3 regions of the Alteromonas sp. KUL150 genome follow, and region 3 is predicted to be linked to each of the others. Evidence: predicted binding sites of a transcription regulator. Region 3 holds the regulator's gene; each other region holds the start of a gene.

Region 1 (4,478 bases), on a different contig from region 3:
AAAGTTAGTTTATTCAAATAGTGTGAAAGGTAAGGCTATACAGAAAAGTCTTTTACCTGCTTTACTATTAGTGTGTTCAAGCATTTTCACATCAAGTGCGCCACTTGCTAACACTAATGAAGCAAACGCTACTAAGTCCTTCACGGTTATTGCACATCGCGGCGCATCAGGATATTTACCAGAACATACACTTGAAGCTGCTACGCTTGCCTTCTCTTTGCGGCCCGACTTTATAGAACAAGATGTAGTCATTACCAAAGACGATATACCTGTTGTTTTACACGATATTCATCTGGAAACCGTTACCGATGTTGAAGACGTATTTCCCGCTCGGCACCGTGCTGACGGAAGGTATTATGCACGGGATTTTACACTTGCAGAATTGAGAGCACTAAGAGTACATGAACGTACAGGTGGCAACGGTACCCCCGTATTTAAGGATAGATACCAAGGTAAACACGCGAATTTTAAGATTGCTACATTAACTGAGCACTTTGAGCTTATCAGCGAGCTTAATCGCCAGTTTGAAGCAGCTGTTGGCGTGTATCCTGAAGTTAAGTCTCCTGCTTTTCACCACGACGAAGGCGTTGATGCGAGTAAGATTGTCATCGACACCCTCAATGCGTTCGGTTTCGGTGTGGAAAATAGCAACAGCTATATTCAATGTTTTGATTTTAAAGAAGTGAAACGCATTCGCGAAACATTGGGTTATAAAGGCAAAGTGGTGATGCTTATAGGCGAGAATAGCTGGGGCGAAAGTGACACCGACTATGATTGGGTTCGTTCTGAAGAAGGTATGAACGAAGTAGCATCTTATGCTGATGGTATAGGGCCATGGTTAGGCCACCTACTGAATAACAAAGCAATGGCAAAGGGGAAGATTGAAGCGGCAAAGTGGCTTGAGTTCGCTCACAAAAACGGGCTGACGATCCACCCTTACACCTACCGAAAAGACGCTTTGCCTGACAGCATGACAAGCGAGCAAGTGCTAGACATGCTTGATAAGGTTGTAAATGCTGACGGTGTATTTACTGATCACTTAGTCCCAGTTTTGTCATGGCGATCTACCAAGAAGTAGAGGGCGAAATTTTCCCCTCCATTTCTTATACTTTGGTAAGTTGGTAATAGCCAACCAGCGCTTAAGATTTAGACAGACGTACTACCACTCGTCGGTTTTGCGCACGGCTTTCTCTCGTATCGTTTGGCGCGATGTGGCGTTTTTCGCCATGACCGGTAAGCTTAATTCTATCTTCAGGCACACCAAGCGTTGTGAGGTAACTTTTGACCTCATTAGCGCGGCGTATAGAAAGCTGCTCATTGTTCCAACGGCCACCGTAACTGTCGGTATAACCATCAAGAAGCACCAGTTCTAGCTCGCTGTCCTCTTTTAAATACTCACCTATCATAGTAAGGCGCTTTTGTGAGTACTTAGTAAGCTCAGTGCTGTTGTTTTGATAAGACAGTACCGTATAGGCGATATCGTCAAAATTGAAAGGCAGTAAATTAGATACACACTTAACGAATTCGCGATATACACTCGAAAAATTACTTGCGTTTAGCGCTACACTGACTTGGTCGTACTTATTGTACCAATCTTGATAATAGATGGTGGGCCAAAAACCTTTTTCTAGTTCAGATAGCATCGTCCATGCAGCGTCTTTAGGCAGGTCACCATTATATTGTTTCCGAAGCGACATATCCGCAATAGGCTTAGGTGCAACGCCCGGCATCCACTTTGGTGGTACAGAATAAACAGCAGCCATATCAAATTTACTGGGCAGCAAATGCATATCCAGCTCAAATTCCATATTGAGCTGTTTTGATGCGGTGCTTGTGAACATGGCTTCACCATATCCTGGCAAATCATGATTAAGCGTACACTGTAAGCGTGTGTCGGTATCGATACGCCAGCTAGAGCTCTCTATTGTCGCAGAATACTGCCGCATGGCGGCTTGGGAGGAAAGTGAACTCACCATCCCGATCAACGCGATATATTTTAATTTCGAGACCATTTCGACACCATTACGAAAATCAAACTAAACCAGGTGCAGGCTACATTTTTCATCACCTCACCCTTTTGAAAGCCACATTATCCACGCTGCTAAGTAAACTCGAACAAGCTCAATTTACCTTAGTAAAAACTATCGCCATAGCAAATATGGCAGCGCGTAGTTCCACCTATAATGTGTTTATCGTCCAAAGTGTAGAAAAGTTTAGCGCCTAATACCATTCACTTTTCTTGTTTTAGCTACTAATCTCATCTTCATTTGATAGTCTTCAAATTGAAACTGGCAACTCAGTAACATCCTTGCGATAATTCATTATTCTCGTACGTTCTCATGTTGGTGCACATTTAAAGTCATCAACTTGTTTTTCTAATCTAGTCTACAAGAGTGTTTATGTCTGCTAACCCGCCCCTTCTTTCCCAGCGCTTTAGAGGTTATTTTCCCGTTGTCATCGACGTTGAAACAGCCGGATTTAATGCAGGTACCGACGCTCTATTGGAACTCGCGGCGGTAACCGTCAAAATGGACGACAACGGTATTTTGCACCCGGATCAAACTTTCCATTACCATATCGATCCTTTCGAGGGTGCGAATTTAGAGCCCGCAGCGCTAGAATTTAATGGTATTGACCCTAATTGTGCTCTGCGAGGCGCTATCGAAGAAAGTGAAGCGATGAAAGATCTCTGTAAAGGTATTCGCAAAGCGCAAAAAAATGCCGATTGTCAGCGGTCGGTTATTGTGGCTCACAACGCTACTTTCGATCAGAGTTTTGTCAATGCTGCGTTAGAACGCTGTAATATTAAACGAACGCCATTTCACCCTTTCGTATCCTTCGATACAACAAGCCTTGCTGGCTTGGCGCTAGGACAAACTGTTCTGGTAAAAGCTTGCCGTGCTGCTGGCATTGAATTTGATCAAAACGAAGCACACAGTGCACTGTATGACGCGCAGAAAACTACCGAATTATTTTGCTATATGGTGAATCGATATAAAGCATTGGGCGGCTGGCCTGTAGGAAGCGAAGATTAAACTAAAAGGCCTAATCTTTCGATGATGAGCATGCTGCTTAAATGCAGATGTGTAATTATCTATACGGATTGGTGAAAAACAAGAACGGCGCCAATTGGCGCCGTTCTTTTATTGATTTTACGGGGTTAACTTATAACTTGTCAGCTTCTTCAGATAAATACTTAGCCACGCCTTCAGGTGACGCATCCATACCCGCTTTACCTTCGGTCCAACCCGCCGGGCAAACTTCACCATGCTCCTCATGGAACGCTAGTGCATCAACCATACGCAGCATTTCGTCTACGTTTCGGCCAAGTGGCAGATCGTTTACTACTTGGTGACGTACCATACCTTGTTCATCGATAAGAAATGAACCGCGGAACGCTACACCGTCTTCAGGGTGCTCTACATCATAAGCTTGGCAAATATCATGTTTGACATCCGCCACCAAAGTATACTTAACAGGGCCGATACCACCTTGATTTACTGGAGTGTTTCTCCACGCGTTGTGTGAAAATTGAGAATCGATCGACACACCAATTACCTCAACACCGCGCTTTTTGAATTCGTCGAAACGTTTGTCAAACGCAATAAGCTCAGACGGGCAAACAAATGTGAAATCTAGCGGGTAGAAAAAGACGACTGCTTTTTTACCTTTTATAGCTTCGCTTAGCGTGAAAGTATCAACAATTTCACCGCTACCAAGCACTGCTGCCGCAGTAAAATCTGGCGCCGGGCGGCCAACTAATACACTCATGAGTCTCTCCATTTAAATGTGGATTGTAATAATAAAAATAATTACTTAGCGCAATTATTTAAGATAACTATCTATGAGCAAAGGTAGGTACTATTATTCGAATAACAATACCCTATGCTGCTTTTTCTGACAGATCATACCAATCAGAGAGCAAAAACCTTTTTGCATAGTTCAAACAGCAATCAATTTCACTGCATTAAATTTTAAATATCTGCTTGCCAAATTCATGAATAGCAATTATTATCATTTACAGATTCATTTGGAGTACGTTTAATGTTTGTTTGTATGTGCTATGGGGTAACTGATAAGAGCATTCGCGCGGCTGTTGAAGAAAACGGTGTGGGGAATATGCGTGAGTTACGTCAACATTTAGAGCTTGGTTCTCAATGCGGCAAGTGCATCAATATGGCACAGCAAATTATTGATCAAACAATTGTCGATGAAACCTTATTTAAAAACGTGGGCTAGGAACGTTCATTAGGCCCATTTCACTTTATTCCATCTGTCCCTTTTTTCTTCCGTCTCTATCACAATGCCTTCTACTTTCCGCAGCATTAATGTGGCGAAAAACACGAAGAACCTCACTTGATTATCCTTTCTATAACACCATTCAAAGCAGTGATTTGAAATACAACTGTCGGACTATCACTTGAAAGTATATTCAAGCCCTGCGTAATAGAAAGCACCATTAATGCCACTTGGAGATG
Region 2 (4,478 bases), on a different contig from region 3:
GCAACAGTAAGTAGCTCGTTTACGCGATAAAGGGGGCGTGTGATAGCGCGCACTGTTGCGAAACCGATAATTGCCGCCACGGCGATAGAAATTAATACCACCACAATTACAACGGTGTTACCCGTTGTGATAGCACCGTTTACCTGACTTTCCACATGCGATGCTTTTTTATCTGCAAGCGTAAGTAGGTTTTCTAGAGCTACAACACCTTGTGCAATATTGTCATCTGACGCGTTTAACCCTTTTTCAGCGTCGTTTCTGCGCTCTAATCTATCAACGTGAAGCTGCATTACCCCGTCGTTTGCTTTGATCGCGTTAATTGCGTTATTAACCAGATCGTTAATGTCATCAAGCGTGCCCGAATCGTCGCGTCCGCCCGCGGTCTGCATCATGTCGCTCAGCTGAGTTACCACTTTCTCAACCACAAGATCAACTTCGTTCCCCAAGGTTTGTGAACGTACTATTGTCTGAGTTTTAATGTACTCATAAGATACAGTTAGCAAAGAAAGCAATGAAGTTTCTAGCTGACCGCCAACCTCGGCTGCCCTACGAAGGTTTGCGTCGCGCTGAACACTGTCTAAATCTGAAAAGTCTAGTAGATACGTTGATGCGTCGTCAGCATTATCTTCAGCGTCACCGAGTCTGTCTTGAATCGTGTTGCGCAAATCAAGGTACATTTGGTGGTTTTTATACATAGCCTCAACGTTAGTGATATAACTCTCGTAAGACTCGCGTACTGAGCTAAGCGTATTTTTTAGTTCAGGCTCGTTGTTAACTGCCAGTGCTAGCTTTTTATATTCACTTTCGAAGGTATCTTTTGCCGAATTGAAAGCCGTTCTTTTGTCTTTCAACTCACTTAAATTCTCTTCAATGTAGCTTTCAAAGGTCAGGCGACCCATGTTAAGAAAGCTTGCTTTAAGCGCGTTACTGCCCGCTACTGTTGGAAGCGCAACATCGTTAACTTCTTCAGTGGCTGAACCTATTGAGTTGAGGTTATAAAGTGAAACAACACTAATGACGATTAGAAGTGCGCTAATCGCGACAAATCCCCCGATTACGCGTGTGGCTACCGTTATTTTCATCGGAACTCCTGGATGAGTGTTTTTATTTTTATCTCTAACGATATTACCCGTCTCAGCCAACAAAATATAGCGCTTAAAAGCTGCAGTATTGTTCTTAAGCAGAGAAGATAATTAAACATCATCGTTACTAACTGACGTAATTGTATCGGCTACAATAACTTAATGTTTATTTTATTTAGTCACTTAGTATAAAAATAATTTGCAAAATTTAGCTGGTAATACCAGTTATTTTTTAAAAGTAGCGTCGGTAAGGGGGGAATTATCTATGCGGACTGGTATTAAAGTTGTCTTTTGTGTTTTTTAAGCGTCGATTGCAACTTGTAATGAGTTGTCTAAATTCAGTAAGGTCATGCTCTGTCCCCAAACATATCCCGTATCTAGCCCTATAAATTGATGGCTGTTAGTTTGGCCAGAAAGCGCGGCCCAATGACCAAAAACAACCCGTTGTTCAGATGAAAGCTGAGTGTTTTTACGCTCGAACCAAGGCATGATTGTGTTGCTCGTGCTATGAGACACGGCGCTAGGGTGGGACTTGTTATTAAAATCGAGTGTGCCATTATCGTAAACAAATCGCATACGAGTACACGCATTTACGATAAAGCGAAGTCGCTCTGCGCCTTCTAAGTTCTCAGACCAATTATCGGGGGTATTCCCGTACATGCTTTCCAGAAAGTCAGCATAGTTATCAGCCATCAAAATTTCGCTGACTTCGTCGCTAAGAGATATGCTTTGTTCGATAGACCATTTAGGATAAAGCCCCGCATGTATCATTACCGAGCGATCGTCAATTTTCATTGCCAACGGAAAGCGTCGTAGCCAGTCAACAAGTTCAGGTAAGTCTGATGCCTTAAGCAGTGGCTCTAATTTATCTGACTTTTTTGACTTTCGTATGCCATTAACTACCGAGAGCAGATGTAAATCATGATTGCCCAACACGCTATGAAAATTTTTACCGAGGGATTTTAAAAAGCGTAGCGTATTTAGGGAGTCTTCTCCCCGGGCAACTAAGTCGCCTACAGCAAGAAGCGTATCGTTTGTGTCATCGAATTTAACTTTATCAAGAAGGCGACGAAGACCATCATAGCAGCCTTGAATATCGCCAATAACGTAAGTGTTTTCGTGAGACATAAAATCCTTAATGGAGAATACTAGGGATAGCTAGACGAAATATATCGATTGGAAGTCGAAAACGCTCGCCGTCTTCTAACTCCATCTCGTAATAGCCTTCCATATTACCCACTGGGGTGTCAATGACTGCGCCACTCGTATATTCAAATTGCTCGCCAGCTTTCAATATGGGTTGTTTACCCACCACACCTGCGCCTTGTACTTCCGACGTCTTGCCATCTGCGTCAGTTATTTTCCAATAGCGATTAATAAGCTGTACGGTTTTATCACTATTGTTCTCAATTGTGATGTGGTACGCAAAGGCAAACTGCTTTGAATCTGACGGAAGGTGTTCTGGGAGGTGGCGGGTTTTTACCCGCACCTTAATATCAAGTACATCCATGAATATGGCTATTGCTCTTGTTGACTCTCTTTTGCCGTTACTGCATTAGCCAGTGTGGCAAAATCGTTGAGTGATAAAACTTCAGCGCGACAAGTAGGGTCGAGACCCAGTTCACGAATTTCATCTTCACTTAAACAATCTTTAAGTGAGTTGCGTATGGTTTTACGGCGCTGATTAAAGGCTTGAGCACAAACACGTTCGAGTGTATTCACAGACTCAACGTCAACAGGCGGTGCCTGGTGTGGCACAAGCTTCACTACCGCAGAATCGACTTTTGGTGGTGGCTTAAACGCACCAGGCGGCACATTCAGTACCGGGATAACATGGCAATAATATTGTGCCATGACGGAAAGCCTGCCGTAATTTTTCGACCCAGGCCCTGCAGCCAAACGATTAACCACTTCTTTTTGTAGCATGAAGTGCATGTCTTCAATGCAGTGAGCATGGTCGAAAAGGTGGAACATCAACGGCGTTGAGATGTTGTAAGGCAAGTTACCAAACACGCGAAGCTTTTTGTCTTTTACCGGCATCTCTTTGGCCAGTGAGCCAAAATCCATGGTCATCGCGTCTTGTTCAATAACGGTGAGTTTATCACCATTGAACGGATGATGGCGTAAGCGCTTTGCTAAGTCGCGGTCTAATTCTATAACCGTTAGTGCGTCTACTTCTTCACAAACGGGGTCTGTCAACGCACCTAAACCAGGTCCAATCTCTACCAAGTTTTGTTCGTTTTTAGGCGCGATTGCGGCGACAATTTTTCCTATAACATATTCATCATGTAAGAAATTTTGTCCAAATCGCTTTCTGGCCGTATGGCCTAAATGTGTTTTACTCATTGTTGGTGATATGCAAGCTCAATGGCTTTTTCCAATGCTTTTCTAAAACTGCCGGCGTCGGCTTCTCCCGTACCCGCTAAATCTAGCGCAGTACCGTGATCGACCGAAGTGCGAATAAAGGGTAATCCTAAGGTAATGTTCACAGATGCCCCAAAACCTTTGTATTTTAACACGGGAAGGCCCTGGTCATGATACATAGCAAGCACTACGTCAGCATGTTCTAAGTATTTAGGTTGAAAGATGGTATCGGCCGGTAAAGGTCCAGTTATCTTTAGCCCTTCTTCCCTAAGCTCATCGAGCGCAGGAATAATTGTATGAATTTCTTCAGTGCCAATATGCCCATCTTCTCCGGCATGCGGGTTCAAACCGCATACATATATGTGGGGCTCTTTAATACCAAATTTAAGTTTTAAATCGGTATTGATGATATGAATAACTTTGTACAGACGGTCTCGAGTTATTGCTTTTGCTACATATTCTAACGGAATATGGGTTGTAGCAAGCGCAACGTTTAGCCCTTCAGTGGCAAGTAGCATCACAACGTCTATGGTATTTGATTGATACGCAAAAAATTCGGTATGGCCACTAAACGATACGCCCGCTTTGTTAATAATACCTTTGTGAACAGGGCCTGTAACAACCGCATCAAAATCGCCTTCCATATTTGCCTGACACGCTTGACGCAGAGTTTCTACCACGTATAAACCGTTTTCGCTATCAAGGGTGCCCGGTAAAACTTCGACCGACGTATCAATTTGTTTTATAAACAGTGAACCCGCAGCTTGAATCTGCGGGTTATTGGCATCGTAATCGATAAGTGTGAGGGGAAGACCTAAGGCGCTTGCTCGTGCTTTAAGCATCTCGCCATCGGCGAATACGACAAGCTGCGCTTGCCATGCTTCTTGGGCCAGTTTAATTATCAAATCTGGCCCGATACCTGCCGGCTCTCCCGGGGTTATTGCTATTTTTATTGGTGTAGTCATGAATAACTTATTGTTACGACTCGACAACTTCGACGTAAGCTGCATCGCGCATCTCACGTAACCAGTT
Region 3 (4,478 bases):
TCATCAGGCATTTCAATGCCATGATCTACCGAGTTTCTAACCAAATGCACTAATGGATCGGCCAGTGCTTCAACCAGGTTTTTGTCTAAATCTGTTTCTTCACCAACAAGCTCAAGCGTAATTTCTTTCTTTAAGCTTCTTGCGAGATCTCGAACAACGCGAGGGAAGCGACCAAATACCTTTTTAATTGGCTGCATCCGCGTTTTCATTACCGCACCCTGTAGGTCGCCAGTAACTACATCAAGATTAGCAATCGCTTTAGACATGCTTTCATCGTTGCTATTAATACCAAGGCTAAGCAAACGATTTCGCACCAGAACAAGCTCACCCACCATGTTCATTATCTGATCAAGGCGTTTAGTATCAACCCGCACGGTTGTTTCGGCTTGAGGTGCAGAGGCAGCCGCTTTCTTATCATCCTTTTTAGGTGGAGCACTTGCTGCTTTTGCTGGCGCGCTGGGGGTAGATGGCGCTGGAGCACTTGGTGCAGGAGTTGGTTTTGGCGCTGCCTCTTTGGCTTTTTGAACAGCTTCAGTCGCTGCCTTGTCGACAGGTGGCTCTACCTGCTTAGGCGCTTCACCTAACTTGGTTGGTCCTTGACCTGAACCATGTAATTGGTCAAGAAGGGCTTCAAATTCGTCATCGGTAATTTCTTCGTCACCGCCTGTGCTTGAAGATGCTGGCGCTGCAGGCGCTTTAGTCTCTACAGCTGGCGCTTCGTTGGCGCTGAATTGACCTTTGCCATGTAAATCGTCTAACAGCGCTTCAAATTCTTCGTCGGTAATATCGTCGCTATCACTTATCGCAGAGGCAGTTGAAGCGGTGGGCTTTGACTCGGATGCAGAAGGCGCTTCAATCGAACCTGATGATGAGCGACCCGGTGCCGAAGAACCGTGAAGTTCATCGAGCAGCGCTTCGAACTCATCTTCAGTGATTTCGTCAATACCGCCACCGTTATCGCTTTTACTCTCTGCCTCTGCTGTAGGTTCTTCTATTACTAGCTCTGGCTCATCCGCAGCGGTTTCTTGTACAGGGGCGCTTAAAGAGTCGAATATGTTTTCGTCTGGCGTTTCAGGACGACTCAATTTATGCAGTGTATCAACTAACTGCGCGTCTGCAGGTTGCAGTGGCTCCTGAGCCTTCACTCGTTCAAACATTTCTACAACCACATCGGTGGCCTGCAGAATAATATCCATGAGTTCAGGGGTTAAAGTTCTTTGCCCGTTTCGCATCACATCGAATACGTTCTCTGCACCGTGGCAAATTTCGACGAGTTCTGTGAGAGAAAGGAAACCAGCGCCTCCTTTTACTGTATGGTACCCTCGGAATATTGCGTTCAGTAAATCCGCGTCTTCCGGGTTGTTTTCAAGATCAACGAGCTGTTCTTGTAATTGTTCAAGAATCTCTCCAGCTTCAACCAGAAAGTCCTGTAATATATCCTCGTCAACATCAAACGACATGCGCCCGCTCCCCTAAAAACCTAAGCTAGACAAAAGATCATCTACGTCATCTTGGCCTGAAACGACATCATCTCGTTTTTCGGCGTCAATAATTGGGCCTTCTGCCTCTACACCATCTATCTTATCGGCCTTAACACGAGATGGTTTAGTATGTTCTTCTCCATCGCGCTCGCCAAACATGGTAAGCATGTTGACTAAGCTGTCCTCCACCTCTTTTACAAGGTCAATAACGCGACGAATAACTTGCCCCGTCAAGTCCTGATAACCTTGGGCCATCAGCACTTCAGTAAGCAGTTGTGTTAGTTTAGCTGACTGAAGCGAACCTTCTTCTAATAATTCGTCTAAGTCTGCACACAACGCTTTGAATTCACCAAGCTCAATTTGGCGATTCATTAACTTTTTCCATTCTGGCATTACCTTATCGATGCGCATTGAAAGCATTTCTGCTATTGGCATGCTCGCTTCAACGGCATCCATAGTAGTATTAGCAGCTTTTTCAGTTTCTTCAATAACGTAAGTCAGGCGGGACTGAGCATCCGGAATATCGTCGGTTGCTAAGTTTTTAATGCGATCATCAATCTGAAAGTTATTTAACGCGTCATGAAGTTGACGCGTTAATTTTCCTACTTCAGCAAACAACTCAACGTTTTCTTTCATTGATGCTGCTTCAAGTAGGGCATTGGCTGAAGCGTTATCACCTTCTTCAAGATAAGTAACGAGTTGCTTGGCTTCTTCCAACGAAATTGGAACGTTTATATTCGTTGCCATCCAGTAAACCTCATTTATCTGGTGAGCGTCTGGATCAACCTAAACGTTCGAAAATTTTGTCTAATTTTTCTTTTAGCGTTGCTGCTGTAAAGGGTTTTACTACGTACCCGTTCACACCGGCTTGCGCTGCAGCAACGATTTGTTCTTTTTTAGCTTCAGCAGTAACCATAAGAACAGGTAAATGTTTAAGCTTGTCATCTGCTCGAATTGCGCGAAGCAAATCGATACCTTGCATGCCGGGCATGTTCCAGTCAGTAACAACGAAGTCAAAATCACCTTGCTGCAACATTGGCAGTGCAGTGCTTCCGTCATCCGCTTCTTGGATGTTGGCAAAACCTAAGTCTTTAAGAAGGTTTTTGATGATACGTCTCATGGTAGAAAAATCATCAACCACAAGAATTTTCATACTTTTGTCCAAAATAGCCTCCAATGAGGGGTTAATTGTTATTAATTTCTATTCTTCGTCAGCCTGCCACGACTTCATTCGTGATTTGAGTTTTAACATGGCCTGACTGTGAATTTGACTGACTCTTGACTCACTTACATCAAGAACCTCACCAATTTCTCGTAAATTCAATTCTTCATCATAGTACAAAGAAAGCACAATCGCTTCCCGTTCAGGTAGCGTTGTAATCGCTTGGGCAAGTGCTTTTTGAAAAGCGCCCTGCATCAAGTCTTCCAGCGGCGCATCACTGCCTCTACTCTGCTCAGTAGTGATTACGTCCTCCGACACACCCAAATCTTCTATTCCGACAAGTTTGCCGGCATTTACTTCATTGAGCATTTGGTGATAATCCTGCAAGCTTACGTTAAGCTTTTCAGCAATATCAGAATCTCTTGCATCCCTTCCGGTCTCACCTTCTACTTGGGATATCGCTTCCGAAATAGCACGTCCGTTACGATGGACTGAACGAGGGGTCCAGTCTCCTTTGCGTATTTCGTCTAGCATTGCTCCGCGAATACGGATGCCTGCAAAGGTTTCAAAGCTAGCTCCCTTAGAGCCGTCAAAATTTCGTGCAGCTTCCAAAAGCCCAATCATGCCTGATTGGATAAGGTCATCAACAAGAACACTTGCAGGCAACCTAGCCATCAAGTGATGCGCTATACGCTTAACCAATGGCGCATGTCTTTCGACTAACTGCGACTTATCGGTTTGTTGTTGATAAGCGGCTGCCTTGCTGTTCAACGCTGATTTCCTACTGCTTTTTCTGCAACAAGTTGTTCAATAAAAAATTCAAGATGTCCGCCTGGCTGAGCCGGGATGGGCCATGACAATGCTCTACTAGCAAGTTGTGTTATGGCCACTGCGGCTGGAGAGCCTGGATAGGCATCTACAATAGCCGTTTGTTTTCTTACGGCTTTGCGAATATTTTCATCAAATGGAACCGTTGCCACTAATTCTAGTGCAACATCCAAAAAACGCCCTGTCACTTTACTTAATTTACTAAATAATTCTTGGCCTTCACGCACGTCGCGTACCATATTAGCCACTACCTTGAAACGAAAAACGCCATGTTCGCGATTTAAGATTTTTATTAGGGCGTAGGCATCGGTTAGTGACGTAGGCTCGTCGCAAACCACGACCATGATATCTTGAGAAGCCTTCGAGAAACTCAATACCATGTCTGAAATTCCAGCAGCAGTGTCGACAATCAGCACGTCTATCGGCGTTCTTAGCTCGCTAAAAGCGCGGATCAAACCTGCGTGTTGAGTTGGGGATAACTCTGCCATCGACTGCGTGCCAGAGGTGGCCGGCGCAATCTTGATCCCGTGCGGACCGGTGACGAGAACATCGTCAAGGGTACATTCACCTGAAAGCACATGAGATAAGTTTTTCTCTACGCGAAGTCCTAGCATAACATCAACGTTTGCCAGACCGAGGTCCGCGTCAAGTACCATGACTCGCTTACCCTGCTTCGCCATAGCGATAGCGGTATTGAGAGTAATATTTGTTTTACCAACGCCACCTTTGCCTCCGGTGACGGCGATAACCTTGATTAACCGTGATTGCTTCATTTTTCTTAAGCTACTCGCTTGATCGTCAATCATACTACTTATGCTGTTTTAATTGCGTTGTTACTACTAGTATGATTCAAACCGTACTTTTTATAAAGCTTTGCAGCAGCGGAAACTAAAGATTTCGCCTCTGCAATCTTAATGTCTTCTGGCACTTTCTGACCATCGGTGACATAGCTAACCGGTAGTTGGTACTCAACGGCAGCGCTCAATACCTCTCCCAAAGAGTAGCAT

The links. Region 3 encodes FliA, which starts transcription of late flagellar genes. Its sites were predicted from a motif close to CTAAAGNTNNNNNNNNNNNNGCCGATA; they were not measured.
Region 1: the regulator FliA is predicted to act here: its motif matches at 2,191-2,217, upstream of GVO62_RS05985 (flagellar protein MotY).
Region 2: the regulator FliA is predicted to act here: its motif matches at 1,226-1,252, upstream of GVO62_RS07185 (HAMP domain-containing methyl-accepting chemotaxis protein).

Annotation. Positions count from the first base shown of each region.
Region 1 is NZ_BLIJ01000028.1:158,284-162,761, forward strand. It holds gene glpQ (glycerophosphodiester phosphodiesterase) at 1-1,078, shown strand, start outside; gene GVO62_RS05985 (flagellar protein MotY) at 1,140-2,012, opposite strand; gene rnt (ribonuclease T) at 2,400-3,035, shown strand; gene GVO62_RS05995 (peroxiredoxin) at 3,166-3,771, opposite strand; gene GVO62_RS06000 (bacterioferritin-associated ferredoxin) at 4,045-4,239, shown strand; gene GVO62_RS06005 (TonB-dependent receptor) at 4,417-4,478, opposite strand, start outside.
Region 2 is NZ_BLIJ01000033.1:12,444-16,921, forward strand. It holds gene GVO62_RS07185 (HAMP domain-containing methyl-accepting chemotaxis protein) at 1-1,082, opposite strand, end outside; gene GVO62_RS07190 (symmetrical bis(5'-nucleosyl)-tetraphosphatase) at 1,383-2,210, opposite strand; gene apaG (Co2+/Mg2+ efflux protein ApaG) at 2,218-2,592, opposite strand; gene rsmA (16S rRNA (adenine(1518)-N(6)/adenine(1519)-N(6))-dimethyltransferase RsmA) at 2,601-3,428, opposite strand; gene pdxA (4-hydroxythreonine-4-phosphate dehydrogenase PdxA) at 3,425-4,411, opposite strand; gene surA (peptidylprolyl isomerase SurA) at 4,425-4,478, opposite strand, start outside.
Region 3 is NZ_BLIJ01000050.1:90,138-94,615, reverse strand. It holds gene GVO62_RS12000 (chemotaxis protein CheA) at 1-1,460, opposite strand, end outside; gene GVO62_RS11995 (protein phosphatase CheZ) at 1,473-2,228, opposite strand; gene cheY (chemotaxis response regulator CheY) at 2,263-2,646, opposite strand; gene GVO62_RS11985 (RNA polymerase sigma factor FliA) at 2,683-3,414, opposite strand; gene GVO62_RS11980 (MinD/ParA family protein) at 3,411-4,277, opposite strand; gene flhF (flagellar biosynthesis protein FlhF) at 4,283-4,478, opposite strand, start outside.